Regions from separate parts of the Paenibacillus beijingensis genome, predicted to be linked through region 2. Evidence: predicted binding sites of a transcription regulator. Region 2 holds the regulator's gene; the other holds the start of a gene.
What was found. The regulator Rex, encoded in region 2, represses fermentation and respiration genes when NADH is low (regulators of the CRP and FNR family bind a similar motif). The targets are predictions, from matches to a motif close to TTGTGAAATATTTCACAA.
Positions count from the first base shown of each region.

Region 1: the regulator Rex is predicted to act here: its motif matches at 5,919-5,936, upstream of VN24_RS17530 (nitrate/nitrite transporter).

Region 1 covers NZ_CP011058.1:3,876,658-3,892,010, reverse strand. The annotation lists gene nasC (assimilatory nitrate reductase catalytic subunit NasC) at 27-2,162, opposite strand; gene nirB (nitrite reductase large subunit NirB) at 2,134-4,377, opposite strand; gene VN24_RS17535 (molybdopterin molybdotransferase MoeA) at 4,406-5,671, opposite strand; gene VN24_RS17530 (nitrate/nitrite transporter) at 6,129-7,370, shown strand; gene VN24_RS17525 (SDR family NAD(P)-dependent oxidoreductase) at 7,575-8,315, opposite strand; gene VN24_RS17520 (DNA-3-methyladenine glycosylase) at 8,360-8,995, opposite strand; gene VN24_RS17515 (TIGR01777 family oxidoreductase) at 9,187-10,086, shown strand; gene VN24_RS17510 (SDR family NAD(P)-dependent oxidoreductase) at 10,243-10,998, opposite strand; gene VN24_RS17505 (APC family permease) at 11,015-12,436, opposite strand; gene VN24_RS17500 (Leu/Phe/Val dehydrogenase) at 12,514-13,626, opposite strand; gene VN24_RS17495 (MFS transporter) at 13,623-15,029, opposite strand; gene VN24_RS17490 (ACT domain-containing protein) at 15,050-15,334, opposite strand.
Region 2 covers NZ_CP011058.1:5,426,162-5,441,514, forward strand. The annotation lists gene proB (glutamate 5-kinase) at 1-159, shown strand, start outside; gene VN24_RS24470 (glutamate-5-semialdehyde dehydrogenase) at 199-1,458, shown strand; gene proC (pyrroline-5-carboxylate reductase) at 1,544-2,437, shown strand; gene VN24_RS24480 (2,3-diketo-5-methylthiopentyl-1-phosphate enolase) at 2,434-3,672, shown strand; gene VN24_RS24485 (2-hydroxy-3-keto-5-methylthiopentenyl-1-phosphate phosphatase) at 3,669-4,346, shown strand; gene mtnB (methylthioribulose 1-phosphate dehydratase) at 4,343-4,993, shown strand; gene VN24_RS24495 (DnaD domain-containing protein) at 5,456-6,184, opposite strand; gene VN24_RS24500 (acetate/propionate family kinase) at 6,297-7,502, opposite strand; gene VN24_RS24505 (3-hydroxyacyl-CoA dehydrogenase family protein) at 7,499-8,371, opposite strand; gene VN24_RS24510 (AAA family ATPase) at 8,621-10,120, opposite strand; gene VN24_RS24515 (hypothetical protein) at 10,113-10,649, opposite strand; gene VN24_RS24520 (cell wall elongation regulator TseB-like domain-containing protein) at 10,821-11,351, opposite strand; gene VN24_RS24525 (amidohydrolase) at 11,351-12,658, opposite strand; gene VN24_RS24530 (redox-sensing transcriptional repressor Rex) at 12,649-13,293, opposite strand; gene dinG (ATP-dependent DNA helicase DinG) at 13,290-15,353, opposite strand, start outside.

The sequences.
Region 1 (15,353 bases), 1.5 Mb from region 2:
TTTTGGTGCCCCGGCTTCAGGCGCTGTCATCTTCCCTCCCGCTGCAAGAGGCGAACCGGGCGGACGGAAACGGCCGACGTTTTGAAACCCGGCATTTTACAGAACGGGTCGAGTTCAGGCGTGGTCGCCCGGTTGACGTTTTGGGCGCCGCCCCAATGCATCGGCACGAAGACCGTATCTTCGCGAATTTGTTTCGTAACCCGGCTGCGAACGGTAAAGCTGCCGCGTCTGGAGCGGACCTCGACCCACTCCCCGTCCTCGATCCGGAACTTTTGCGCCGTTCTCGGGTTAATTTCCATAAAGTTTTCCACTTCGCGCGCCGCGAGCGAAGGGCTTCTGCGCGTCTGCACCCCGGTGAGGTAGTGCGCGAGCAAACGGCCGTTCGTCAGCGTCAGCGGATAGTCCGCGGACGGCGTTTCCTGCGGGCTGCGGCTTTCCACAACAGTAAATACCGCTTTGCCGTCCGGATGAGCGAATTTCTCCCGGAACAGCAGGCCCGTACCCGAATCGTCTTTGGACGGACAAGGCCAGTATATGCCTTCTTCCCGGCGCAGTCTGTCGTACGTTATGCCGTAGTAATCGGCCACCCCTCCGCGGCTGGCGAGTCTGAGCTCGTTAAAAATCTCTTCCGACGAACCGAATGTAAAATAATCGCCTTTGCCCAGCTGATTTGCAAGCTGGCACAGAATGCTCCAATCGTGGCGTGCTTCTCCCGGAACCGGACGAGCCGCTTCCCGCAGCAAAACGCGGCCTTCGAGATTCGTCATTGTCCCCCCGTTCTCCAGATAAGCGCTGACCGGCAGCACGACATCGGCGAGCGCAGCCGTCTCGGTCAGGAACATATCCGCTACTACCAGCAAATCCAGCTTGCGCAGACCTTCCTCGACCAAACGGGCATTCGGGTTGGACACGATAGGGTTGGAGCCCATAACAAATAATGTTTTGATCTGTTCTTTAGCAACAAGCTCCATCATCTCGTAAGCGGAAACGCCTTTGCCTGGGATTTGTTCCGGCGCAATTCCCCATACCGATGCGACATACGCCCGGTCGCTTTCATTATCAATCATTCTGTAGCCCGGCAGCTGGTCGGCCTTCTGTCCGTGCTCCCGGCCTCCCTGGCCGTTCCCTTGCCCGGTGACGGCTCCGTATCCGCACCCTTCCCGGCCGATTTTGCCGGTTGCAAGCACCAGATTGAGAAAATTCCGGACCGACATGTGGCCGTCCGTCTGCTGCTCGACTCCTCGAGCCGTAAAAATGATGCCCGTGTCCGCCTGCGCGTATGTGACCGCGGCCTCCCGAATCGCCTCGGCATTAAGCCCGCATAACGAGGCAATCTCGCTTAAGTCGGCTTTCTCCAGGTGCGACTTCAGCTCCTCGAACCCTTTCGTTCTGGCACGGACGAACGATTCGTCGGCCAATCCCTCTTCGAGAATGATTTTGAGCATGCCGTTGGCAAGCGCGGCATCGGTGCCCGGCCTGATCTGCAGGTGCAGGTCGGCAACAGCCGCCGTTGCGGTCACACGGGGATCGATCACGATAATCTTCGCCCCGTTTTCTTTCGCCTTGTTGAAATAAGGCATAAGCGTAGGCTGGCATTCCGCGATATTCGTTCCCGCGAGCACGATGCAGCGTGCCAGCGGGATATCCGCCAGCCGGCATGTCAGACCGCGGTCGATTCCGAACGTTTTGTTCCCTGCCGAAGCCGCTGCCGACATACAGAAGCGGCCGTTATAATCGATATACTTCGTTCCGAGCGCCACGCGGGCGAACTTGCCGAGCAAATAAGCAGCTTCGTTGGTCAGCGAACCTCCGCCGTAAACGCCGATGGAGTCGGGTCCGCGCTCCTTGATGGCGGATTTGAAATGCCCGCTGATCGTCTGCAGCGCTTCCTCCCACGATGCAGGCACGAGCCGCCCGTCTTTCTTGATAAGCGGATGCAGCAGCCGCGCTGCGCTCGTTGCATGCTGATGCGCATTCATCCCTTTGACGCACAATCTGCCTTCCGACGCCGCATTCGAAATTCCTTCCGCTTTATAGGACAAGCGGCTCGACTCCGGAATATTCTCCTCCGTCACCTTCACCTTGCACTGCACGCTGCAGAACGGACACTGCGACTCCATCACTGCGAGCGGTTTAATAACCGGTTCTAACGACTGCCGCATTCGCTTCACCTGCCCCTTCCTCGCTTCCTTCGCTTCGTTTGGACTGCATCACTTGAACGGCTTCATGCTTTGAAGCTGCGGCCGATGCAGCCTGGCGCTGCACGAGCTCCTCCCGGAACGCCGGATCCAGCAAGCTTTCACGGACTGCAAGGACGCCGGCCCTCTCCAGCCACTTCCATACCGGCTCGTCGTAACGGGCGCCTTCGCGGTACAACTGAAGACAGGCAGCGGCCAAGCTCCGCGCCTCTTCATCCGTCTCGACGGTGCCGATCAGCTGCCCCTGCTTGACCGGATGCTCCGCATGACCGCCCGCGTAGACTTCCCAGCCGGCAGGAGATCCGGTCAGACCGATATCATGTACGAGAACGCCTGCCGGATATCCGGAAGAGAAGACGGCGCGTACCGAAGCGGGCAGCGTTAAGCGGCTCCAGCTGTTCTCAAGCTCCTTACCTATTGCGTGCGCATTGTAAGGAGCGAAGTCAATGCTCTCGTCCACTCCAAAACGGACCGTCACGCCGACATTACGTCCCTCGCCGCCTTCCGCATCGGCGCCGGTGCCTGCGATGGACTCGCCCCCGGCACATGCCGTTCCGCCTTCACTGACAGCCGCTCCGCAGCCGTTATGGTTCATTGTCTCCAAGTAATATTGGATTGCCGGCCGGCAAACCGGGCATCCCTGCTCGTTATTCCAGCCCAGAGCGGACATCGCTTCGGCCGGGGTGCCGCATCCCGCATCCAAGAGCGCCTCTTTCAACGATTCGTGATCGAGGCCGGTACAATCGCAGACGGGGTCCGCCGAGCGGACGGTTACCGAGCCGCCGCTTGCGAGCGTGTGCCGCACAAGCGCCTCCACCATCGGCCGGCAGCCGCCGCACGATCCCGAAGCCCTCGTCCTTTCTTTAACCTGGTCCGCTGTCGAAAGACCCTCTTCGAGTACGGCGCACATGATGGCAGCTTTGCTGACCGCGTTGCATGCGCATACCGTTTCATTGTCCGGCATGGAGGCGGCCGCTTCATCGGCGGCGTTTTTGCCGCTGTCTCCGGCAGACAATGCCGAAACGGGAGCGGCACGTTTCACGAGGCCGAGCAGCGAAGTACCCTCGGCGGTATCGCCGAACAGGATTGCGCCGGAGACGACGCCGCCGCTCATGGTCACTTTTTTGTACGTGCCCCGAATGCCGTCATACATCTGGACCGCCGTTTCGGCTTGATCGTCGTTTATATCTCCCGCCGAAAAGACGTCGACTCCCGAAACTTTTAACTGCGAATAGGGGACGGATCCCGTATAGGGCCCGGTCTCGACTCCGCAGATGACCTTCGCCAGCACTTTGCCTTGCTCGTACAGCGGAGCAACTAGGCCATAAGCGGTTCCCCGATGCTCCGCACACTCTCCGACCGCATAGATTCCCGGGATATTCGTTCTCATGTAATCATCGACAACGATCGCCCGATTCGTATGAATGCCGCAGCTTCGGGCCAGCTCCACATTCGGCCGGATTCCGACGGCCAGCACGATCAGATCCGCCGCAAGCCGGCTGCCGTCGGAAAATTGCAAGCCCTGTGCACGCGACCTGCCGGTAATCCGCACGGTATTTTTACTGAGCTTAAACCGCATCCCCTGACCTTCCAGTTCCCGCTGCAGCATCCGTGCCGCCGTCTCGTCCAGCTGGCGGTTCATCAAATGCGGCGCATTATGAACGACCTCGGTCTCCATCCCCAGATTAAGCAGCCCCCGGGCGGCTTCCAATCCGAGCAGTCCGCCGCCGATAACGGCCGCCTTGCTGTACACCTTTGACGCTTCCATCATCTTGGTGCAGTCGTCCACATTGCGGAAAGCGATGACGCCGTTTTTGTCCGTTCCGGGAATGGGAGGAATGAAAGCGGAGGAACCCGTTGCAATAATAAGAATGTCGTACGATTCCTTGATGCCGGAGACGGTCTCCACCGTACGGGCCGTAGTATTGATGCGGGCTACCGTTTCACCTGCGTAAAGTTTGATTCCCCGTTCTTTATACCAAGTCCAGTCGTTAATGACGATGTCGTCGAAGGAAGCGTTCCCCTGAACCATTTTGGAAAGCATGATCCGGTTATAGTTCGGGTAAGGCTCCGCGCCGAAAACCGTAATTTGAAATGAACCAGGCGCAAGGTTGACGATCTCCTCCACAACTTTTATACCGGCCATTCCGTTGCCGATGACGATCAGTCTCGTATTCATCATGTTCATCCTCCAAACCCGAATTCTGTCAAGATGAGAGGGGGACCCAGCGGACCGCCTGTCCGTGTGAGGCCCCGGCGCCCCCGGCCGGGATGAGCGCCAGCGCATTGGCTTGCGCGAAAGCGGCCACATTGCCGGATTTATCGTTCCGAAGCGGCTCGACGTTCCATTTATCCGCATCCCGGTACACGTAAGCGCGTATATATCGCGGATAAGGGGATGGTTTGTCCACCGGTTCACTCAGTCGCCCTTCCAGCCATACGAGCCGACGCTCCTTGCGCCCTGAAGCCTGCATCACGGCCGGACGGAGCAGCAGCTCCATTCCGGCAAAACAAGCCGACGGGTTTCCCGACAGGCAGATCAGAAGCCGGGAATCTATTGCAAAGGCGGAGGTCGGCGTGCCGGGACGCATCAATACTTTGGTGAACAGCGGACTTCCGCCGATATTGAGCGCCGCTTGCTTTACCAGATCGTAATCCCCCACCGACACCCCTCCGGTCGTCACAACGATATCCGCCTGCCGGACTGCCTCCCCGATTGCGGTTTCAATCGCTTCGAGGCGGTCCGGTACGGGCGGATATCTTACAATTAAAGCTCCGAACTCGCGCAGCCGCGTCTGGATCATCATTCCGTTCGCCTCGTAAATCTGTCCCGGGCCAAGCTTGCTCCCGAGCGGCATCAGCTCGTCTCCGACAGGGATGACCGCAATCCGCGGCTGGCGGAAGACGTCGATCTCCATCTGTCCGAACGAGGCCAGCACGGCGATCTCTTTCGCTCCCAGCACCGTACCTTGGCCAAGCAATGTCATTCCCGAAGGGACATCTTCCCCTTGCTCGGCGATATGCTGGCCGCTGCGGTAAGGGCGGTCAATCTGAATGCGGTGCGCGTTGTCCGGCTGCTCGATCCGTCTAACCGCTTCCTGCATGACGACGGCATCGTAAACATCGGGAACAGGCGCGCCTGTAAAGATGCGAAGCGCCCGGTTCACCCCCGCCTTCTGGGCCGATGCCGGCATATACTGGCCCGGCTTTATTTCGCCTTGAACAACAAGCTGTACCGGATTGTCCGGGCTTGCGAAGCGGACGGTTTCGGAGCGGATGGCGTAACCGTCCATAGCCGCCCTGCGAAACGGCGGAAGCGGAAATGGACTTGCGAAATCAATCGCCAGTACCCGTCCTGCGGCTTCTTCCAAACGGATCTTCTCAATAGAAGGAAGCCGGGTAAGCGACGCAAGCTTAAGATTGGCCTGATCAACCGTGACGGATTCGGAGATGTCAGCATATTTAATGGACATTCTCTCCCTCCTAATGACTTTATTTATCCCCATATGCAGAAAAAGCCCTCTTCCTATATACATATATACAGGAAAAAGGGCGTCATTGCCATCTTGGTCAGCACGCCGTTGTGCTGAGTCTTATGTTCCAAGAATAGTCGATCCGAGATGCAGTGTCAATATAAATGACACTATTGGATTAGAAAAAAATACTTCCAAAAAAGTTGTGTCATATATATTGACATTGGCTTTGATTAGTCTTTATAATCTGTGTAGAAAATCACAATTTCGTGATGAAGCAATTCTAAATTCAAGAGGCTGCACAATGACGTGCTGCCGTCGGCAATGGGGCCGCGATTCGTTCTATTTAAAGGACGAGTTGCGGCCTTTTTTGATAATTTCCGGCGGCAGCCGTACAGACTGCACGAAACAAAGGTCTCGGACAGGCTTCATCAAAAAAAAAAGGGAGAGATGAAGGATGGAGAGAAAAGGGTTTTGGCAAAGCGGGCATAAGCCTTCACTGTTCAGCGCGTTTTTGTATTTTGACGTCAGCTTTATGATTTGGGTACTGATCGGTCCGCTCAGCGTCATCATTGCGAAAGATTTTGCGATGGATCCGGTACAAAAAGCGAACCTTGTTGCTCTTCCTATTCTTGGAGGATCGATCTTGCGGCTCGTTTTGGGTTTTCTGACCGACTATATCGGTCCGAAACGTACCGGGCAAATCGGTATGCTCGTCACGCTTGTTCCGCTCGTCATGGGCTGGAAATTCGTTCATTCCCTTGATCAGATGTATATCGTCGCCCTGCTTCTTGGTATTGCAGGCGCTTCCTTCGCAGCGGCGCTGCCGCTTGCAGGCCAGTGGTATTCGAAAGAGCACCAAGGTCTTGCGATGGGAATTGCCGGGGCGGGCAACAGCGGAACGGTATTCACGACTCTGTTCGCCAACCGCATCGCCCAGCATTACGGCAGCTGGGAAGTCGTATTCGGCCTAGCCATCATTCCGATCGTTCTCGTCTTCATCATCTTCACGCTTATTGCCAAAGACAGTCCAAACCGTCCGGCGCCTAAAAAGCTTAGCCAGTATGCCAACATTTTGAAGCAAGGGGACGCCTGGGTGTTCTGCGCCCTGTACTGCGTCACATTCGGCGGATTCGTCGGACTTGCCAACTATTTGACGATCTTTTTCAATTCGCAATACGGCCTTGCTCCGGTACGCGCGGCAGATTTCACAACCATCTGCGTCATTGCCGGCAGCTTCTTCCGACCGGTGGGAGGTTTCTTGTCCGACCGTATCGGCGGCGCGCGGATGCTGACCATCCTGTATGGAGGCGCCGGGATCATGCTTGCTTGCGTTGCAACGCTGCCTCCCCTTCCTGTAGTTTTAACGCTGCTCTTTATCGGCATGATGTGTCTTGGAGCCGGCAACGGTTCGGTATTCCAGCTTGTTCCTCAGCGGTTCGGAAACGAAATCGGCCTGATGACGGGCATTGTCGGAGCTGCGGGAGGACTGGGCGGATATGCGCTTCCTCTTATTCTCGGCAACCTGTACAAATCGACCGGTTCTTATATGCTGGGCTTCATCTGTCTCGCTCTCATTGCGGCCGCGGCGCTTTGCCTGCTCGTTGTCATGCAGATGAGATGGCGGAACAGCTGGATGGGAGAAAGCGGCAAAGCCAAAACGACTCCTATCGAATCGGCACAAACGATCAGCGGTTAACACCTCCTTCCAACGGTCCGCTGATCGGGCAGCATAAGCTGCCGATTTTGGGATCTGAACGACCGAAGCAAAAAAATACCGCCCGCTTCCGGCTTATCGGCCGGATCGCGGGCGGTATTTTTGCGTTACCGAAACAGAAAACGGATGAAGCTTAGCATTAGCAATGATGATGTATAACGGGCGGCGCGGTGCGCTATTCTAAACCTACAGCGTTTGTCCGCAGTCTAAGGTGATAATCTGCCCTGTAATTGCTTCTTGCTCCAAGGTCGCGCAGATGAAATGGGCGATATCCTCGGCCGTCGAGATGCGCTGCAGCGGAAGATTCGGGCTTAGCCGCTCCATTTGCTGTTCCTTTCCGGCCCACCATCTTGTTGCGACAGCGCCGGGCGCCACGCTGCACACCCGGATTTCAGGCGCCAAAGCCCGCGCGAGCGATTTCGTAAGCCCGTGAACGGCCGATTTGGAAACAGCGTACGGCAGCGAAGAACCTACCCCCGTTTGTCCGGCAATGCTGCCGACATTGACGATGGCTCCTTGTTTGTTCTGTTTCATGTAAGGCGCGACGGCCCGGGCACAGTAAAACATCCCTTTGACATTCACGTCAAAGAGCGCGTCCCATACGTCTTCCGTTGCCGCTTCCAGATCGTCAAGCGGGATGTGCCGGGTAATGCTGGCATTATTGACGAGCAGATCGACCGTCCCGAATTGCTGCACAATACGATCGACCATGCGTCTTACTTCACTGTCGCTTGAAACGTCGGCTTGCAGCGCGATGGCGCGCCCGCCTTCGTTTCGGATCTGCTGCGCCGTTTCTTCGGCTTCTTCTTTTGAACGCGAATAGTTTACGGCAACCGCCGCCCCCCGCTTGGCGAGCGCGATGCACGTCTCTCTGCCGATGCCGGTGCCGCCGCCGGTAACAAGCGCCACTTTTCCGTTTAAATCCACTCGTATCCCCCCTATTCCATCGTTATCCAACTATACCCTTCATTTTATATCATTTTCGTTTTTCTCACCGCATTTTTTGATACAAACGGACTCCCCGCATCCCAAAACCGCCACGGGTAATCTTTAGCCTCGCCGCTGTTGTCGATGCCGACCCTCGGACCGGACGAGATAAATTCGACTCCTCTGCCCTCCGCAATAAACAACGGCCGTTCAAATAACGGTCTGCGGTAATCGTCCATCCGGATTCCAAGCGCCTTGGTCAGTTTGCCGGGCCCGTTTGTAAGCTCTTGTTTCTTTTTTACTTGTCCGCGGCGATTGGCCATCAGCTCGATTCCGGTGCAAGGCTCAAGCGCGCGAATCAAGACGCCTTCCGGATGGCCGACGTCCCCGCTGACCACATTAAGGAGACAATGCGTATGCATAACGTGAGTGTACGCATGGCCGGCCGGACCGAACATGACATCCGTTCTGGCCGTCCTCCGGTTGTTGTAGCTGTGCGCGGCCCGGTCACCCGGCCCGATGTACGCTTCCGTCTCCACAATCCATCCCGAAGCCGTACCCGCTTCGGTTTCCTTCACGAGCAGCATGCCGAGCAGCGAACGCGCCAATTCCAGTGTAGGTTGTCCAAAAAATGAAGCATCGACAGGTTCAAACGCCACCAGACTCACCTCTTCGTGCATAATTTTACCAATTATATGCTCCTGTTATCCTAAACCGGATTCGCCGCCTCCATCCAGGTACTGACAGTATACTCTATTCAGAGTGTGATAATAAAACCTCTGCCCGTGTCATTCAAGGGGGACGACCTGTGTTAAAATAAGCCCGATACCCTATATTACAGGCTCATATACGGACGAATTGAGGTGGGCTCATGAAGAAGAAAGTGATATTGGCCGGCGGGACCGGTTTTATCGGGAAATATTTAGAGGAGAAGTTTATGCAACTCGGATATGAAGTACGCATTATTTCGAGACAGCCCGGGCATCTATCCTGGAATGATCCGAGCGCCATAACCGAAGCAATGGAACATGCCGAGCTCGTGATCAACCTGGCCGGGAAGTCGGTCAACTGCCGCTATAACCGGAAAAATAAAGAAGCGATTCTTAAGTCGAGAAAGGAGACAACGCAAATTTTGGGCAGTGCGCTGTCCGCGTGCATCAGCCCGCCGCCGCTCTGGATCAACTCCAGCACAGCTACCATTTACCGGCATGCCGAAGACCGGCCGATGACGGAAGCAAACGGCGAAATCGGTTCCGGCTTTTCCGTTGAAGTAGCCAAAGCATGGGAGCGCGCGTTTTTTTCGTTCGAATTGCCGAAGACCCGGCAAATCGCATTGCGAATCGCGATTGTACTCGGGGAGCATGGAGGCGTTATGATCCCTTACCGGAATCTCGTCACATTCGGGCTTGGCGGCGTCCAGGGATCGGGCAATCAAAAGTTTAGCTGGATTCACGTGGAAGATTTATTCCGCATCATTCTTTTTCTTAAAGAGAGAGAAGACCTGAGCGGGATCTTCAATTGTTCGGCGCCGAATCCCGTTATGAACCGCGAGCTGATGAGACAGCTTCGAGCGGCGATGAACCGAAAAGCAGGCTTGCCCGCTGCCAAATGGATGCTTGAAATCGGCTCCTTTCTGCTGCGCACCGAAACGGAATTAATATTAAAGAGCCGCTGGGTCATTCCCGAGCGGCTGGAGAGAGAAGGCTTTTCGTTCAAACACAGCAAATTGGACGGCACCCTTCAAGATCTACTGGGTTTAACTTCTATTTGAAGAGCTTGCCAGCATTGTTATCTCTAATATCACACCTTGTTTATCACTCCTCCCCGCTCACTTCGCAAAATAACGCCTGATCGTTCCTGCAGTCGCAAACGCAAGGCTTAAGCGGGGGCGCCAGCAACCGAGTTGCCTTATATAATCTTGCAGTTGCTATTTAATCGTATATCCGCCGTCAACCAAAATACCGGCTCCCGTAATGGCTCTTGCTTCGTCGGAGGCAAGAAATACTGCCGTATTCGCAATCTCTTCCGGCTGAATCGTTCGTCCGATAGGATGAATATCGGCGATATTTTTCAATACCTCGTCCCTGCCGCCGAACAGTTCGGCATGACGATCGTTAAACGATGTATCAACCCAGCCCGGACAAATGCAGTTCACACGAATGCCGTCTGGCCCGAAATCTAATGCCATCGCTTTAGACAGCATAAGTATCGCGCCTTTCGAGGACACATAGGCGGCCAGTCGCGGTTCCGCTACATAACTATTAGCCGATCCCATATTGATCACGACACCGCCTGCGCCCCGCATGTCCGGTATGATTTCGCGTGATAGCAGAAAAATCGATTTAACATTCACATCGAATGTCCGGTCCCAAATTTCCTCAGTCAGCTCCAGTATCGATCCGGGAATATTGACGGCGGCGTTGTTGACAAGGATATCGACACCGCCCAATGTACGTCGTGCGAACTCGGCAAGCTCTCTGACGTCGAGGATTTGGGAAACGTCCGCGCGGTGAAAGACAATGTCAAGCCCTGCGTTGCTAAGCACGCTCACCGCTTCGGCCCCGGCTTCCAAAACGTCTGTGGCCACAACACGAGCGCCTTCTTCCGCAAACCGCTTCGCGATTTGAAAGCCGATGCCCCGTCCCGCTCCTGTAACGATTGCCCTTTTATTATTCAGTCTCATGTCAAGCCCCCTGCCCTCATATTTCCGAAAGTGCAGGAGGCACCTCGCGGTATCCCTTTGATTTGATGGCGCCGAACACGATCCCTATTGCAAGCCATGCGAATCCGATGATGTAAGTCGTCTTGTCAAAGCCGCTCCATATGAACCCTATGACCGAGAAGCCGATAAGCGGACAGACGAGATAGCGAATGAGACTCCCAAAGCCTCTTCGTTTGTTTTTGATGATGAAGTGGGTGATAACCGAAAGATTGAGCAGCATGTAGGTGGACATGGCTCCGAAATTGACAAGCTTGGCAAGCAGATCCAGGGACAGGAAAAGCCCGGTGAGAACGGAAACGAGTCCAACGAAAATCGTTGCATTGGCCGGCGTTTTGTACCTGTCATGTACTTTGGATAGGATGCCGGAGAATGGGAGAAGCTTGTCGCGGCTCATGGAGTAGATTACGCGTGAAATAGCCGATTGAACCGTCAATGCGTTGGCGATGCCCACACATGCGACTCCGATTACGATGAAGGCATAGTAGAGCACATCACCGCCGACTTCGCGGATAATGTCAAAATAGCCCATTCCAGGATCCAGGTCAGTATGATCCGGGTGAGCCAGTGTCGCAAAATACGATTGGCTCAGAAATAGCAAACCGATGAGGCATAAGCTGGCTACGACGGCCCTGCCGACCGTTCGGGTCGGGTTTCTAGTTTCCTCGGAAAGCGTGCTGATGCTGTCAAATCCGATAAAACCAAGAACAGCGATCGATGCGGCTGTCGCGATGAATTGGAGGTCGACTTTCCCAGGCTGGTAGAAAGGCGATAGTGAAAACCCGCCTAGCCCATTACCGTCGATCAGCACATATTTTAAAGCACAAATAATAAAGATCACTATTAGTCCCAATTGGCAGAAAAGAAAAAGATAGCTGGCCCAGCGGGTAAGAATGATGCCCCGAACATTGACGAGAGTGATGATAGCGGCGAAGACAATCAGAATGACGATTGGGGGGATACCGGGGAGTACGGCGGAAAGCCACAAATTCGAGAACGAAATGAGCATGCCGGGTATGATCAGATAATCCAGGATAATGATCCATCCGGTCAGAAATCCGACATGAGGATTAAGTCCGCGCTGGACGAATGAATAAGCTGAGCCGGCGATCGGAAACTCACGGCTCATCACGCTGTAGCTGAGCGCCGTGAACACCATCGCGATCATACCGACCAAGTAGACAAGGGGTGCCATACCGAAGCTTTCGGCAGATGCCAGGGCATATACTTGAGTAGGAGCAATCGGCAGCATTGTAATTAAGCCAAAAGTAACCAGATCTTTAAACGTTAGCGTCCGTCGCAATTCCTGAGTATAGCCAGTTTGTTTTTCAGCCGGTTCTCTCCGAGTGTTCGGGGATTCCCCCGAATTCAGCATTTCGTTCGATGCCACCGATTTCGACATAAACAGCGCCTCTCTTTCCTTAATGAAAAATATTAACGTCCACCTTTCAAACGGCAGACGGACTGTCTTTTCGTTGATCAGGCTTTATTGAATGAACGGCGACGGCTTATAGCATGGTGGTCGTTCCGCAAGAACGTACTGCGGGCATGACGGAGCTGATCGATGCGTTGTTCTGCCAGACGGTCCGCGGCCGCGTGCGGCGGGATTCCTTCAGCTCTGGATATATCGAAAATTCGGTTAAGCGTCCCATAGATTTCTCCGATCTTCTTGAATGCGCGATCCTTGTTGTATCCGTTCAATTCATCGGCTATGTTGATGACCCCGCCCGCATTAATTACATAATCCGGTGCATAAACGATTCCCATTTTATGCAGCCGATCGCCATGGCGGGCTTCCTTTAATTGATTATTGGCCGAGCCCGCGACCACCTTGGCTTTAAGCCGTGGAATCGTCTCATCGTTGATTGTCCCGCCTAGCGCGCACGGCGCGTAAATATCACAGTGGACATCATAAATATCCTCAGGGTCTACGGCTACCGCTCTGAACTTTTCAACAGCTTGTCGGACCGCTTCATTGTTGATGTCGGTCACTATAAGGTACGCCCCTTCTTCATGCAAATACCGGCATAGATTGAAAGCGACATTGCCGACGCCCTGAACGGCGATTGTTTTACCGGCCAAACTATCGAAACCGAAAGCTTCCTTTGCTGCAGCCTTCATGCCCTGATACACGCCGTAAGCTGTTGCCGGGGACGGATTGCCCGAGGAACCGAATCCTGGCGAGATGCCGGTTACGTAATCCGTTTCCTGGTGAATCGTATCCATATCCTCGACTGTCGTTCCGACGTCTTCGGCAGTGATATAGCGTCCATTCAGACTTTGAATATAGCGACCGAACGCACGCAGCATCGCTTCGCTCTTGTCGGTTCGCGGGTTTCCGATAATCACGGTTTTGCCTCCGCCCAGATTCAACCCTGAAATGGCATTTTTGTAGGTCATGCCCTTGGCCAAGCGCAGTACATCTTCAAGCGCTTCTTCCTCTGAGCCATAGGCCCACATTCGGGTTCCACCCAGTGCCGGACCAAGCGTTGTATCGTGAATCGCGATGATCGCCTTCAATCCGGATCGCTTATCCTTGCAAAACAGTACCTCTTCGTAATCGTCCTTGTCCATGATGTCAAACAATCTCATCTGAAATCCCTCCATTTGTTCACATTTCGCCAACGCATCCAAGTCCAAACCGAAAATGCGCACATCACCGCACTAAATAATTCGACAGCATGCACAAAACCGATGTATTCAGCGGCATACCCGAAACCTAAAACGGGGATCGCAACGCCCAGATAAGTGCCGGCGTAAAAAAAGGAAACCGTATCCCCGCGAGCCTGTTCCGGAGCAAGTTCATTGACGGATGCCAAGCTGCCGGCGTACAGCGGGCCATGTCCGAGGCCGACGAGAACTGCCGACACCGCAAGCAGTATCGATGAACTTACATGCATGGTGAGTACAAGACTTGTCAGGCCTGAAAACAGGAGAACGAATCCCGCGGCCGCCATCCGGGGTAATGGCCATTTAGCAAACAGAGATTGGCTGGCCGATGATACGCCCAATACAATAGCAGCTGTAAAAGCGGCGAATAAGTAGCTCGACGACCTGCCAATCCACTCGTCCATGTAAGATGGGATAACCGACAGGAACAGGCTGACCACGGCCCACGCAATAAAGGAAGTCGCAGCGGCTGTATAAAATGGAGCCCGGATTGTGCGTGGCAAGACAGGCAAATGAAGCCGGGTCTTTACCGGAACCGGGTGCTGGATGCGCACTAACAGCAACCCGATTATACCGGGAAGGATCAACAATCCGTGTACGAGGTATGGAAGCCGGGTCGGGAACGGCGCCCACTCAGCAAGCGCCCCGGACATCAACGGCCCGAGGGCGTTTCCCGTCGTGACGGAGAGTGCCGCAAAGAACGCGGCACGGTGACTGTCGCGACTAGGATGGAGCGCCGTCAACGCGGATACCGCTACGCCGTTGAACATCCCTACGGAAAGCCCCTGTATCGCCCTAGCCAACAGCAGCATGGAAACCCCACCCGCCATTGCGAAGCAGATTGAGGCAAGCAATGATACCAAGATCCCCCAAAGCAGAATAGCTTTGGATCCGATTCGATCCGACAACTGCCCGAATAAAACGATCGAAGGTATTACAACAAAGGCATAAACCGCGAAGAGAAGCGCGATCATCCCTGGTGTCAAACTCCATTGAATCTTATAAGCCGCATATAAAGGAGAAGCCAAATTAATACCCAAAATCGTAACGAACAAGCCGTATGCTACGGTCCAATATGAGAACGCCGCTGTCCGTTCCCGAGCCGACCGGACGACGAGCACATCCTGGAGGCTCCCCATCTCTCGGACGAGAATATCCAGATGGTCATTATCGATACGGGCGTTAATGCGCATAAGAGCGAAACCGGGACGGCATTCCTGCGTGATCTTCATGCTATCGATATTACAGCCTCGACCGGCAAGAAGTTCAGAAACGCGCGCTAATACGCCGGGCCTGTCGGTTACCCGAAGCGTAATCGTTTGCATCGTCCTTCCCTCCTCCATCATCACTCAGCCTTCCGGTTTAATGCAGCCCCGAGGCCACTGCCATTCACCGACAGCACATCGATTAACTTGAGCAACCGCAGAATCAGCTGTTTCCATTCTCGTTCCTCAGCCCGTGCCGTGACGGTCATATGCCATAACACACCGTCATTCGGCGTAACTTTACATTCCAGTTTCAAGCTCTCGATTTCGAGGCTTCTGCGGACAAACAATCCCGTAATTCGCAGCAGCACCTCTTCACGACGCTTCATGAGCACCGTCAGCGTTTGTTGATTGCTCACTCTCATACTCGATCCCCACCTATGG
Region 2 (15,353 bases):
GGCTTAAGCGGCGATCCGATCGGCCGCGGCGTCGTCAACTATGCGGCATGGCAAATTCAAGCGGTCGCAGGGCTTTCCACAGAGGAAGTGAAGCGCCGCGTCGAGGTGAACCGGATCGAAGTTATTCATCGCGACGAATGGATCACATTAGCCAATTAAAGGCAACGATAAAGTGAAACGGAGAGGAGCAACGAACTAATGAGCGTAACGACGAACGAAGTGCGCGACAAAGCGAAGCTCGCGCGATCAGCCGCAGAAGAGATGAACCTGCTGACAACGGAGCAAAAAAACGAGGCGCTCGCCGCCATGGCCGACGCCTTGATTGCGAATACCGCCGCCATTATCAGCGCCAATGAACTCGATCTTAAGCGGGGCAAGGAACAAGGAACGCCGGCTTCCCTGCTCGACAGATTGGCCCTTAATCCGGCGCGCATCGAAGGTATTGCCGAAGGATTGCGCCAGATTATCGCACTGCCCGATCCGGTTGGCGACAATCTGGAAACGATTGAACGTCCGAACGGACTGCATATTGAGAAAATCCGCGTTCCGCTCGGCGTCATCGGCATTATTTACGAGGCGCGCCCGAACGTGACGGTCGACGCAGCGGGACTTTGCCTCAAGACAGGCAACGCCGTCGTCCTGCGCGGCGGGTCGGCGGCACTGCTGACGAACCGCACCGTTGTCGACGTGCTGCGCACCGCCCTGTCGGCAACCGCCGTTCCGAAGGAAGCGCTGCAGCTGATCGAGGATCCGAGCCGCGCTTCGGTCGACACGATGCTCAAGCTGAACGGACTGCTGGACGTCATCATTCCGCGCGGCGGCGCCTCCCTGATCCGCAACGTCGTGGAAAATGCGACCGTGCCCGTCATCGAAACGGGTGCCGGCATTTGCCATACGTTCATCGACGAAAGCGCCGATTACCGGATGGCTTCGGATATCGCGTTCAATGCGAAAGTGCAGCGGCCTTCCGTATGCAACTCGATGGAAACGCTGCTCGTGCATTGCGCCTTCGCCGCTTCCCACTTGCGGAAGCTGGCGGACCGGATGCTGGAGGCCGGTGTGGCGCTCAAAGGATGTGCGGAAACACTCCGGATCGTGCCGGAAGCTTCGCTCGCAACGGATGCCGATTATGCGACGGAGTATAACGATTACGTTCTGAACATCCGGATCGTCAGCGGCATCGACGAGGCGCTGCGGCATATCCGCAGGTTCGGCACGAAGCATTCGGAATGCATCGTCACCGAAGACGCGGCGAATGCCGACCGCTTTCTGCGCGACACCGATGCGGCGGCGGTTTACCATAATGCGTCCACCCGCTTTACGGACGGGTTCGAATTCGGATTCGGTGCGGAAATCGGCATCAGCACCCAGAAGCTGCATGCGCGCGGCCCTATGGGGCTGCCGGCGTTAACAAGCACCAAATATATCGTTAAAGGCAGCGGGCAAATCAGACAATAATGAAGCTGAAAATTATGGCGAACCCGCCGGATACGATTTAGCTTTTGCATTAACAATAAAAGGCTTCCTGCAAGGAGGAACGGCAATGACTATAAATTCCATAACCGAAGCGGACTCGGTACAGAGAACGGGTGTTTCCGGTCTCAGCCTCGTCTTCTACGGAGCGGGATCGATGGCGGAGGCGATTGTGAAAGGGCTGCTTCATAAGCGACTGACAACGCCCGGTCAAATCGGCATGTTTAACCGGAGCAACGCCGAGCGGCTGGAACAGCTGCGGAACCAATACGGCGTATATACGGCTTTGGAGCAAAGTGACAAAGAAAAAATGCTGCAAAGCGCCGATATCATCTTCCTGGCCATAAAACCGAAGGACGCGGCGGAATCGCTCCGCACGCTGGCTCCTCTTCTGAACGGCCGCCAAATGATCGTTTCGCTCATCGCCGGATTACCAATCCGGACCATTGAACGGCTCCTTGGGCAAACCGTGCCTGTTATCCGCACGATGCCCAATACGAGCGCAACAGTTGGCTTGGGGGCGACCGGCCTTTCATTTTCGGATGCGGTAAGCGCACATCAGCGCGATCTGGCCGAAGAGCTGTTCCGGGCCGTCGGAATGACGGCAGTCGTCGAAGAGCCGCAGCTCGATGCGGTTACCGCCGTATCGGGCAGCGGTCCGGCTTATATTTACTATATGATGGAGACGATGATGGCTGCGGGTCAGAAGCTCGGCCTTTCGCCGCAGGCGGCGCGCGAACTGACGCTTCAAACGGTGCTCGGCGCGGCGCATATGGTGATCGAAACCGGCGAAGAGCCGGCGGAGCTGCGCCGCAAAGTGACGTCGCCGAACGGTACGACCCAGGCTGCGATCGAGACGCTTGAATCGCACCGCTTCTCCGAAGCTTTCATGCATGCGATGGAACGGTGCATGAACAGAGCCCGCGAATTGGGAGCTGAAATTGAAAGGAGCGCCGGTGAATGAGCGAGCGATTGAACGGATATTGCACCGCAACATACCGCTGCTACGACGATAAAGCCGATTTTCATAAAAAAGCGCTGTCGATCGCCGTCGGACTGACGGTCGGCAGCTGGACCGACCTTCCGGAAGCGCGCAAAGCGGAGATGGAAAAACATTTGGGCCGCGTCGTTTCCGTGGAAGTGCACGAAACGGACCGTCCGGGAGAGCGTTATGCGGACATCCGCATCGCGTATCCCGACATCAACTTCAGCCGCGATATTCCGGCGCTGCTCGTCACCATATTCGGCAAACTGTCGATGGACGGACGGATCAAATTGACCGACATCGACGTCTCGGGCGATTTTCTGACCGCTTTTCCGGGTCCGAAGTTCGGCCTGGAAGGTGTTCGGGAGCTGCTTGGCGTGCACGACCGTCCGCTGCTGATGAGCATTTTCAAATCGGTCATCGGCCATGATCTCGACGGGCTGCAAGAGCAGTTTTACAAGCAGGCGCTCGGCGGCGTCGATCTGATCAAAGATGACGAGATTTTGTTCGAAAATCCGCTTACCCCGCTCGAGAAACGGGTTGAAACGTGCATGGAAGCGGCGCGGCGCGCGTCCGCACAGACCGGACAAAAGCTGCTCTACGCGGTCAACCTGACCGGTCCGGCTTCCAAGCTGGCTGCGCAGGCGCGCAAAGCGATCTCAGCCGGTGCTAACGCGCTGCTGCTCAACGTGCTCGCTTACGGCTACGATACGCTGCATGAGCTGAGCAGCGACCCGGAAGTCAACATCCCGATCGCCGCGCATCCGGCGCTTGCCGGCGCGCTCTACCCTTCGCCGCATTACGGCATCGCCGCACCGGTGCTGCTCGGCAAGCTAATGCGGCTCGCGGGAGCCGATCTCGTGCTGTTCCCTTCCCCTTACGGCTCCGTCGTCATGCCGAAAGAGGAAAATATGGCCGTCAAAGAAGCGCTGCTTCATCCGCTGTCAACGTTGCGGACAAGCTTCCCGGTTCCTTCCGCCGGCATTCATCCGGGACTTGTGCCGCTCATTTTGCGCGACTTCGGATCGGACGTTGTCGTCAACGCCGGCGGCGGCATTCACGGCCATCCGCTCGGTACCGCAGCCGGCGGCGAGGCGTTCCGCCAGGCCATCGCGGCCGCTTTGAAAGGCGTGCCGCTGGCGGAAGCGGCCGGAGAGCCGGGCCATGAACCGTTGAGAGCGGCGATTGACGCATGGGGCGTGAAGGAAGCATGAGTACGGATCGAAAAAAAGTTATTTTTTGCGATTTCGACGGGACGATTACGGTCAATGACAACATTGTGGCGGTCATCAAGCATTTTAATCCGGAAGGCTGGGAAGCGATTGTCGACGACATTATTCAGCAGCGCATCACGATTCAACAGGGTGTAGGCGCTTTGTTCCGCCTGCTCCCCGCTTCCATGAAGAAGGAAGTGGTCGATTATGCGATCGGCAATGCAACGATCCGCGCCGGTTTCGCCGATCTGCTCGCATACTGCAAACGCCAAGACATTGAATTTTATGTCACGAGCGGCGGCATCGATTTCTTCGTTTATCCGCTGCTGGCGCAATTCGGCATTCCCGAAGACCATATTTACTGCAACGGCAGCGATTTCAGCGGCGAAAGGATTGAAATTACGTGGCCCCACTCCTGCGACGACGAATGTGCAAGCGGCGGCTGCGGCATGTGCAAGCCGGCCGTTATCCGGCGGTTCCCGCAGGAGCACTTCGAAAGGATTTTGATCGGGGACAGCGTAACCGACTTTGAAGGCGCGAAGCTGGCAGAGCTTGTTTTTTCCCGCTCGCATTTGACCGAGAAATGCCGGGAGCTTGGACTCCCTCATGTCGAATTTGAAACGTTCCACGATATCATTGCCCATCTGGAGCAGGAAAGGACTACGGTACGATGAGTCATGCAGTCATTACACTGGAAGAAAAACAGCGCGCTTACGCGCAGCTTCACGAGGTGAAGGCGCTCTTCTCGCAGCGCAATTGGTTCGCCGGAACGAGCGGCAACCTGTCCGTACGTGTGGGCGATTTTTCGCCAGAGCAGTTCCAATTCGCCATTACGGCCAGCGGCAAAGACAAGTCGCAGCAAACGCCCGAAGATTTTCTGCTGGTGGACCAAAGCGGGAAGCCGAGCGAGCCGACCTCGCTTAAACCGTCTGCGGAGACGCTCATCCACTGCGAAATTTACCGGTTAACCGGCTGCGGAGCCATTTTTCATGTGCATACCGTGTTCAACAACGTCATTTCGGAATGGTTCTGGGACCGCAAATCGGTTCCGGTGGACGGCGTCGAATTGATCAAAGGGCTCGGAAATTGGGAAGAGGAAGCGCACATCGACATTCCGATCGTCTCCAACTTCGCCGATATTCCGCGCATCGTTCCGGAAATTACAGAGCGTCTGCAGCACGACATTCCCGGAATTATGCTGCGCAAGCACGGCATTTACGCATGGGGTAAAAACGCGTTCGAAGCGAAGCGCCACCTCGAAGCGTTTGAGTTTATTTTTGAATATGTTTACCGGTGGGAGCTGCTGAACCGTTCCCGCTGAGCGGCCTTTAATAAGAGGCTGTCCCATAAGCAGGCTTTATGTCGGGTTTCAAGCCCTTCTGCTTCAAAAACGTAAACGAACCGATCAAGGAGCTATCCTTGGCCGGTTCGTTCGTTTTTATCGCTCTGCACGAAGGGCGACTTTTCAAAAGCATGCGTTCGCTCGTACATCTTTTTTCTTTTTATTTTTAGACTGGAGTTAAAATTCCTGCAAATATACTTTTTTTGTCGGTCCCATCTTTCGTTCGGGCGATAAAACCTGGGAATTCCTGCACCATCTCGAAGGTTTTCCCTCCAGATAGGCAATTTGGATCGATAATACCTGCACAATCGCAGGTTTAGCGATAAGGATCCCCGACTCTGCGCTGGTTTAGCGAGAAAAGGAAAGGAGCTCCTGTTCCGCTGCTTTGCCAGCGGAACAGGAGCTCCTCTTTTGTTATATTTAGGACGAGCTCAATCCGCTTCAGCCTCTGCCCCCGCGGAACTTCGCCGCATGGGCGCGCGCTTCCTCGACGCTGTTCACCCGGTTGCGGCTCCATTCCAGTAATATCCGGTCGATATAGCGAAAATGGAGCTTTCCTGCGAAAACCGCTTCCTTCAGCGCAAAGCGGATCAGCTCGTCGGGATAGCGGTCTTGATCGAGCCAGCCGCTGATCGTCTCACATTCCATCGGCGAAAGAGGACGGCCGAATTCCTGCTCGAACAGCGTGAACATATCGCCGCCCGTTTGCATCTGCTCGCCGTGCAGCGGTTGGAAAGCTGCGGACGCCGTCCTTTTGCCGCCTCCGGAGCCCAATTCCCGCTGCGCCGTTTCACCTTCTGCAAGCTCCTCTTCGGCCGCCCATAGAGCCGCCCGCTGCAGCCATCCGCTCCAGTTATAGCGCTCGTAGAGGATACCGGAGACGGGATCGAGCGCTTCGTCGATTTCCAGCAGTCCGTCCTTCATCAGCTTGCCAAGCAGCTGCACGACCGTCTTCGGCGAAGTGCCGAGCCGGTGAGCGATCTCCTCCGGCGTCGGAAATTCCTTGCTTTCCGCTTCCCGGAACGCCATCAGCTGCAGCAGCAGCATCGCATCCGTATCCGTCAATCCCAATTCCCGATAAGAGCGGAGCAGCAGATGCGGTATGTAGACGCCTCGTTCCCCCAGCATTGCCGTCATTCCCCGGGCGTACGCTTTCAAGATGTCACTCATAAATTCATCCGCACCTTTTTGTAACATTAAAATGCCGGAGCATGCGCGCAGCGTTAATAACCTATCGGCGCATGGTCCGGCATCGTTCATCTATTGCTGCCTAATTGTCGGTTTATGCTTCAGCCGATACCAGCTTGAACGTATCGCGCGCAATGATCAATTCCTCATTCGTCGGCACGACAAGTACGCTCACCCGGGAATCCGGGGTGGAAATGATGCGCGCTTCTTTGCTGCGCTGGGCATTCAGCTCCGGATCAAGCTCAAGTCCGAGGAACGTCAAGCCGCTGCAGACCGTTTCTCTGAGTACGGCGCTATTCTCGCCGACGCCCGCCGTAAATACAAGCGTATCGATGCCGTTCATTGCCGCCGCATATGCTCCGATATATTTGCGTACGCGGTACGTATACATATCAAAAGCCAGCTGCGCGTGGCTGTCGCCTTCTTTCATCGCATCCGTAATTTCCCGCATGTCGCTGCTAAGGCCCGAGATCGCCATCAAGCCGCTGTGCTTGTTAAGCATCGAATTGACTTCGCTGAGCGTCAGATCTTCTTTATTCATCGTATACGGCACGATCGCCGGATCAAGGTCCCCGCTGCGCGTACCCATCATCAGTCCTTCGAGCGGCGTCATCCCCATGCTCGTGTCATACGACTTGCCTTCCAGAACGGCCGTACAGCTAGCGCCGTTTCCGATATGGCAGCTGACCAGCTTGAGCGACTCCAGCGGCTTGCCGAGCACCTTCGCCGCCTTGTCGCTGACGTAAGCGTGGGAAGTGCCGTGGAAGCCGTAACGGCGGATTTTGTGGCGCTTGTACAGCACCATCGGAATCGGGTATAAGTAAGATGATTGCGGCATCGTCTGATGAAATGCCGTATCGAATACGACCGCCTGCGGCACGCCTGTGAGCACCGCTTCAACCGCCTGAATGCCCATCATGTGAGCCGGATTGTGAAGCGGAGCCAGATCGAACAGATTGCGGATTTCAAGCTTGACTTCCGGAGTCACCAGCGCAGACTCGCGGAATGTTTCGCCGCCGTGCACGATCCGGTGTCCGACCGCGTCGATTTCATTAATGGAAGCAAGCACACCGACTTCCGGATCGGTAAGCATGTCCATCACGCGGCGCACGGCCGTCGTATGCTCGAGAATTTCGCTTACGGACCGCACTTCCGGTTTGCCTGCCGGCTCATGTGTGACGATGGAAGAATCCATCCCGATCCGCTCCACGCGGCCGCTGGCCAGAACGGACTCGTCGGTCATGTTATAAAGCTGATATTTTAGCGATGAACTGCCTGCATTGATTACGAGTATTTTCATGTCCGGTCCCCATCCTTATCATATTGGAAAAACCCTGCGCCCGATTTGACGCCGAGCTGGCCTGCACGCACCATTTTTTTCAATATAAACGATGGCCGGTACTTCAGCTCCCCATATTCGCGGAACATTGTCTCCAGAGCGGCTTCAACGGAATCGAGCCCGAACCGGTCCGCCATTTCGAACGGCCCGTGCTGGAACGAATAGCCGATTCGCATCGCACTGTCAATATCTTCAACCGAGGCGGTTCCTTCCTCGAGTACATGAAGGGCTTCGTTAATGAAAAGGCAAATGAGGCGCGTCGTAATAAATCCGGGCGATTCAAACACCATGACGCCTTTTTTATCAATAACCTGTTCCACAAATTGTTTCGTCCGGTCAAACGTCGAGTCGGACGTTTTCAGGCCGCGCACAATCTCGACCACGTCCACCTTGAACACGGGATAAACAAAGTGCATGCCGATAACCCGTTCAGGGTGTGCCGTTACACTGGCGAGCTCCGTCAAGCTAAGCGTCGACGTGTTACTTGCCAGAATGACGTCCGGTCCTACGATGCGGTCGATTTGCTGGAACACGCTCTTTTTCCGTTCCAATTCTTCGGACACGGTCTCAATAATAAGCTCGCAATCCGACAGCTCCTCCATCGCTTCGCAGCGGTTAATCCGGTTAAGAATAAGCTTCTTCTCCGCCTGCGTGAGAGCCCATTTTTCAATTTGCTTATCAAGGCTCATTTCGATCATCGAAATGCTGTAGTTCAGCTTTTCTTTCGTCTGCTCAAGCAGATAAACATCCAATCCTTTGTAAGCCAGCATTTCAGCAATGCTTTGTCCCATTGTGCCGGCTCCGATAACGCCTACTTTACGTACAGTCACTGTCATTCTCCTCTTTGCGGGTTTCTCTCTTTAAGTTGCCACACCATTGAAATCTTAAGCCCTTATCCCATAAGTTTATAACGTTTTGACGAAAAAAAGAAGACGGACAAAGCGTCCGTCTTAAGATTGTCGAAATTTGAACCGTTTTTCGCGGATTATGCCGCTATTTTTGTTTTATTTGTGAATATTCAAGATAAAAAGGAGCGCTGCAGCTTGTCGGGTCAACGGTTAACACCCCATACGGCTGCGTTACGCGCTTTGAATCCCGGATGAAGTCATCATATCGCGGAAACGGTCGCCGTGCAGCGTTTCTTCGGTGATGAGGATGCCGAGCGAATGCATAAACAAATCGCGCTGTTCGGCAAGCATCCGTTTCGTCCGATCCATTAACCCGTCCAAAATGGAGCTTGTCACTTTTGCCCAGCCGTCGGGCGTCATCATGCTGGCGTCAATGATGCCGAGCTCGGTGAGCCCCGATTCCACCATCGTGCGTACGATGCTCATCGCCTGGTCGAAATCGCCGCGCGAGCCGGTGCTGCGGCCTCCGTAAAACATTTCTTCCGCAGCCGCTCCTCCAAGCGCGATCATAATTTGCGCTTCGAGGAAATCCTGCGTGTACAGGTAACGGTCCTGCTGCGGGTTGTGCCGGACGTAGCCCAGCGCCTGTCCGCGCGGGGAAAGCGCCACCTGCGACACGCTCCCGGGGCGGACCATCTCGGCGGCGATCGCGTGGCCAAGCTCATGAATGGCAACGCGTTCCCGCTCTTCGTTTGTCGCTTCACGGTCGGTCTTCTCGCCCATCATCACTTTGTCGATCGCCATCGACAAATGCTGCTGGCCGATGAGCGGCTTCGCTTCGCGGAGCGCATAAATGGCCGCTTCATTCATGACGCTTTCCAGCTGGGCGCCGGAAAATCCGAACGATTCTTCCGCTACCCGTTCAAGACTGGCATCTTTAGCCAGCGGCTTGTTGCGGCCATGAATATTCAAAATATGCAAACGCCCTTTCTTATCCGGCAGATCGACGCCGATATGGCGGTCGAAGCGGCCCGGACGCAGCAGCGCGCTGTCCAGCATTTCCTTGCGGTTGGTGGCGGCGATGAGCAGAATGCGCGGCGATTCGTTCGTATGAATGCCGTCCATCTCCGTCAGCAGCTGATTGAGCGTTTGATCGTATTCGCGATGCTGGCCGCCGTCGCGCTTGCCGCCGATGACGTCGATCTCGTCAATGAAAATGACGGCGCTTGCCTTGCCCGCCTTCGACGCCTTTTTGCGTGCTTCCTTAAACAGGTCGCGGATCCGTCCGGCGCCGACGCCAACATACATTTCCACAAATTCGCTGCCGGATGCGGCGACATAAATCGAGTCCGTATAATGAGCGGCGGCTTTGGCAAGCAGCGTCTTCCCCGTTCCCGGCGGACCGGTCAGCAGTATGCCCTTCAGCGGCCGGATGCCGAATTTGGCGATTTCCTCATGGCGAACGAGAAAATCAAGCGCTTCAATCAGCTCCTGCTTCGGGCGCTCCTGTCCGCCGATATCGTCAAACGACAGGACGGCCGGAGCTTTTCCTTTCGATTCGCGCGCGCCTCCCGCAGCGGCAAGCTGTCCTCTGGAGCGCAGCACATAAAAGATGCCGCCGGCCATCAAAATGGCGAACACAATCGGTAAAATATTAATGCCGCGAGTGAGTAAGAACAGGAGCAGTACAGGAACGAAACCGGCCAGTATTTCCCATTTATACTTACGCACCAGGCCACACTCCTATCTTGTCGCCGATTCTCGGCAGTACGATATATTTGACGGCCGAGTCCAGTTTCATCGTAATATATACATTCTTATCGTCCATATCCGACGTGACAACAAGTCCTTTGTGCGTCCGTTCCAGCTTCTCCATCGCTGCAGGTATTTCCGAATAGCGCCTGCTCTCCATCGCTTCCGCAATGGTGAACAGCTCACCCGACCAGATCTGATCCAGCTTGGCGCTGGATTCGCTCGTAATGTCCAGATTCAGCTTACGGCCGCCAATCGCGTTCTTGCCTTTCTCCGCAATCTCCTCGTATAAAGAACGGAGATCCGCATCGCTGCCGAGCGTCAAGTTGACCGTAACCGTATCCGTGCCTACGACCGGCTTGACCGATTCCACACCGGGAAGCGAACCGATCGCTTTCACCAGCGGTCTTTCTACCGCCGTATGCTCATACAGATACCAGCCGCCGAACAATAAAGCAGCGGTTACGATCATCGTCGTAAACACGGGCAGCAGCTTCAGCTTCAACATGATGAATAATGCCCCCTTCCTGCCTGGTAGCCGACTTATTCGCGGCTAATCGGTATATTACAATTGCTATACTCTAGTATATCATTGTTGAAAAATAAAAGTATAGTTGAGCTGCAATAAGGAAAGTATACCATAGCGCCAGCGGCGGGGGGCGTGTAATATCAGGAAACGTCAGGTTGAATATTTTGCCGGCAGTCTATAAGTCTCAATCAAATTTCCGCTGCGGAAATCGTAGAAATCGTAGAAATATTTGCGCGCCCCGTTCTCGATGCGGGAATAGAGCAATTCCCACGCGGGCTCCCCATTAATCATGCCGGAGATCGAATGGGTAATGTCCACGTCCGGACTTTGCGCAAGCAGCCGGTCGCGGATGCTCTTCGCCGTTTGGGCTTCCGAAGCCGGAATGGTGCTCAGCACCTTCCCGTCTCCATACCAAATGTAGAACGCTTCGCCGGAGCCGTTCACGCCGCGAGTCACCCATACTGTCCGGTCCCACACATATTTGTGCGCCTCATCTACGGAAGCCAAGCTTGCTTTTTGCTTGACTTCGGCCATTATTTGAGCTTCTTCGCTCCAGCGCGGCGCCTGCATCGAACGATACTCTGCATTGAGCAGCAAGACGATGATCAATGCGAGAACAGTAATGAGCACCGTCCACTTGGTGCGCGACATGAGCGGCGGCCGTTTGTAATCCGACCTCATCAGCCGTTCAACAGCCTTTCAAAACATTGCTGAGCTTCATATTTAATCCGCTCCTCGTCGAGCAGCGTGCATTTTCCGCCCTTCACAACCTGGCGGCCGTCTACCCATACGTGCGCAACGTCGCGGCCGGAAGCGGAATAGACCAAATGCGAAACCATATCGCTTTGCGGATAAAAATGCGGTTGATCCGTATCCAGCGCAATCAAATCGGCCTTCATGCCGGGCTTGAGCACCCCAAGCTTATCGCCTTGACCGATCGTGCGGGCGCCGTACACCGTCGCCATGCGCAGCGCTTCAGCAGCCGGCACGACCGTCGGGTCGAAGCCGGCGCCTTTATGGATCAGCGCAGCGAGGCGGATTTCGTCGAACAGATCGAGGTTGTTGTTGCTGGCAGCGCTGTCCGTTCCGAGCGAGACGGTTACTCCGGCGCGCAGCAGCTCCGGCACGCGGGCGACGCCGCTCGCCAGCTTCAAATTGCTTGCCGGGTTGTGGGAAACACCGACTCCCCGCTCCGCGAGCAGGGCGATTTCCTCATCGGTCAAATGAACGCCGTGCGCCACGAACGACGGGCGCGAAAACATGCCGAGCTTATCCAAATGCTCCACCGGACGGCAGCCGTAATCGCGCACGTTCTGCTCGACCTCGGCCGCCGTTTCCGACATATGCGTATGCATCGGCAAATCGAGATCGTGGGCGGCCTGGACGAACTGCTCAATGAAAGCGGGCGGACAAGTGTACGGAGCATGCGGAGACATCATCGTCGTAATGCGCCCGTCTGCCGCTCCTCTCCAGTCCTTTGCGAACGATACCGCTTCTGCGAGCTTTTCCTTTTGCACTTCGGGCGGACAGAGCCCGATCGCGCCGCGCATCAGCACTCCTCGCAAGCCGGCCTGCTCCACCACCTTCGCCACTTCGTCCATCCGGTCGTACATATCGACGAAGGCGGTCGTGCCGCTCTTCAGCATTTCGATAACGGCCAGAGCCGTTCCCCATTTGACGTCCGCAGCGGTAAACTTCGCTTCCATCGGCCACATTTTGTCCTGCAGCCATACCTGCAGATTTTGATCGTCTGAGTACCCGCGCAGCAGCGACATCGCCGCATGGCCGTGCGTGTTCACAAGTCCGGGCATGAACAGGAGGCGGCGGCCGTCCACTTTGTCCGTGATTTGCTCCGATCCTTCGGGAGCCTCCTCCCCGACATATACGATCTTGTCGTCCTCCACGACAAGATAGCCTTTCACTAGCGGGTTGCTCTCATCCATCGTAATGAACGTCCCGTTCTCGATTATCCATTTGCTCATTCGTATTCGGTCCCTTCCCTGTCCATATAATAAGCCAAGCTCAGCAGCTGCGTCGTGAAATCGGCGTAATGAATCCGCACGTCCTCGGTCGATTTCAATACGGCCGGCGCAAAATTCAAAATCCCTTCAATGCCCGCTTCCACGAATTGGTCCGCTACATTTTGCGCTTCGGATGCGGGGACGGTAATGATGCCGATCCGGATGTGGCCCTGCTCGACCGTCTCCTTCAGCTTGTCCATCGGCAGCACCGTAAGCGAGTTGATCGTGGTCCCGATCTTGTCCGGGCTGGCATCAAAGATGGCGGTAATCTTCATGTTGTCCTTCAAGTAAGTATTGTAATTGCACAAGGCGTGCCCGAGGTTTCCTGCGCCGACGAGCGCGACGTTCAGCGTCTGGTCGAGCTTTAATATTTGGCGGATTTTTTCGATCAAATAGGTGACGTCGTAGCCGATGCCCTTGCGGCCGAATTCGCCGAAATATGCAAGATCTTTGCGGATTTGAGCGGGATTGAGCTCCAGCTTCATGCCGAGCTCCTGTGAAGATACCGTTTGCACATCCCGCGAAAGAAGCTCGTTCAACACCTGCAAATAGACCGGAAGCCGCCGTACGACGGCTTCGGATATCGTTTTGCTCATCTTCATGGTCCTGTTTGCGTCTCCTTTCGCTCCTCCGACAGCCATTCTCTCATCCGCGGCACCATCTGCCCGACATGCATATGCTCGATCTTCGGACCCGGAAGCGAATAAAGAAAATATTTGCCGTAGTACGTTTCGATTACCCGGGTATCATAGATCAGGACAATCCCTTTATCTTTGGCGGTCCGGATCAGCCTGCCGAAGCCTTGCTTGAAGCGGATGACGGCCTGGGGAATCGACAGCTTCATAAACGGGTTTTGCTTCGCCTCCTGCAGCAGCTCCGCTTTCGCTTCCTGCAGAGGTTGATTCGGAGGCTGGAATGGCAGCCGGACAATCGCCAGGCAAATCAGCGCGTCGCCCGGAATGTCGACCCCTTCCCAGAAGCTGCTCGTGCCGAGCAAGACCGACGCCGGCTGCTGCCGGAACCGTCTCGTAAGCTTGCTCCGGTTGCCGCTGTCAATGCCTTGCCCGAGCACGTTGATGCCGCTGCCGGCCAGCGCATCTTTCAGCGGGTCGTATACTTGCTTCAGCATCCGGTAGGATGTGAACAGCACAAGCATCCGGCCCCCCGTTTCGCGCGCCGCTTCGGAGAGCGAATCGACGAGCGCGCTTAAATAAGCCGGATCCGGCGTGGCCCCCTTGAGGACCGGAAAATTTCGCGGAATCATGACAAGCGCCTGATCCCGGTATTGAAACGGAGAAGGCAACTGCACCGTTTTCAGCCGTTTCTCATCCAGTACGTTCAGCCCGAGCTGCTCGCAAGCATACTGAAATGACTTCTGCACGGAAAGCGTTGCGGACGTCATGACGACACTCTTTTTTACATCGAAAAAATATTGCCGCAGCTGCTCGCTCACGTCTGCAGGAACCGCAAAAAGATGGACCGACTTGCTGCGGTACGACGCGCTCGCCTCGATCCAATACACCGTTTCCGGCTTATCCGCCCGCACGAACAGGCGCAGCTCATCCCGCAGCCGGGCCGCGTCTTTGACCGCGCCGCTAAGATCGGTCAGCGTCCCCTGCAGCGACGAATCGTCCAGCCGGTCTTTCATTTCCGTAAACAGCTTTTCCAGCGTCTTGGCCGCAGAGTTCAGCTCCGCAAACAAATTCGCTTCCTCGGCGGCGATCGCTTCCCATCCCTTCGGCAGCTGCCCGGCGCGCAGCCGGTATACGGCCTGACCGGTTTCGCTTTGTGCGGACGGTGACGATCCGGCGAGCTGATACAGCATTTCGAACAGCCGGTCCCACATCTCCTTGAGTTCTCCGAAAACGGGCACAATCGTATCGATCGTTTCCGTCCAGGCGGGAACTTTGTCGTCGCTCTCGCCCGCAATCCTTAAGCGCAGCTGCGGCAGCAGCCCGCTGCGGGAGTCTTTTGCCATCCGGGTAATGAAATTGACAAGGGAAAAATAGGAAAGCTGCAAGCCAAGATGCTTGCCCGCTACTTCCTCCAAATGATGCGCTTCATCGATGACCAAAAATTCATACGTCGGAAGAAGCCGGTTGTCGGCGCGAATGTCGGTGAACAGCATGGAATGGTTCGTAATGACGACATCGGAAATGTTCGATTCCTGTTTGGCGCGGTGATAGAAGCAGCGTTTGAACCACGGACATGCCCGGTTCAAGCAGGAATCGGCATCGCTGGCTACCGTTTCCCAGAAATCCCCGCCCTTGTTGCCGAAGTTCAGCTCTTCCTGGTCCCCTGTTTCCGTCTCGCCGAGCCAGACGGTCATTTGGGCGGCCGTCAGCCGGTCTTCGGCGGGCGAAACAAAATCGTTTGTCTGAATTTTACTTTCAAATTTGCGCAGACAAAGATAATTGCCTCTTCCTTTGAAGACGGACGCTTTGAACGGAAAAGGAAGCACTTCTTGCAGCAGCGGCAAATCACGCTGCCGGATTTGCTCCTGCAAATTGATCGTATGGGTGCTGACGATTATTTTTTTCTCTTCTTTTACCCCATAATATAATGACGGTATCAAATAACCGAGCGATTTGCCCGTTCCCGTTCCCGCTTCGATGAGCAGATGGCGGCTTTGCTGGAAAGCGTCCTCGACTTCGCGAAACAT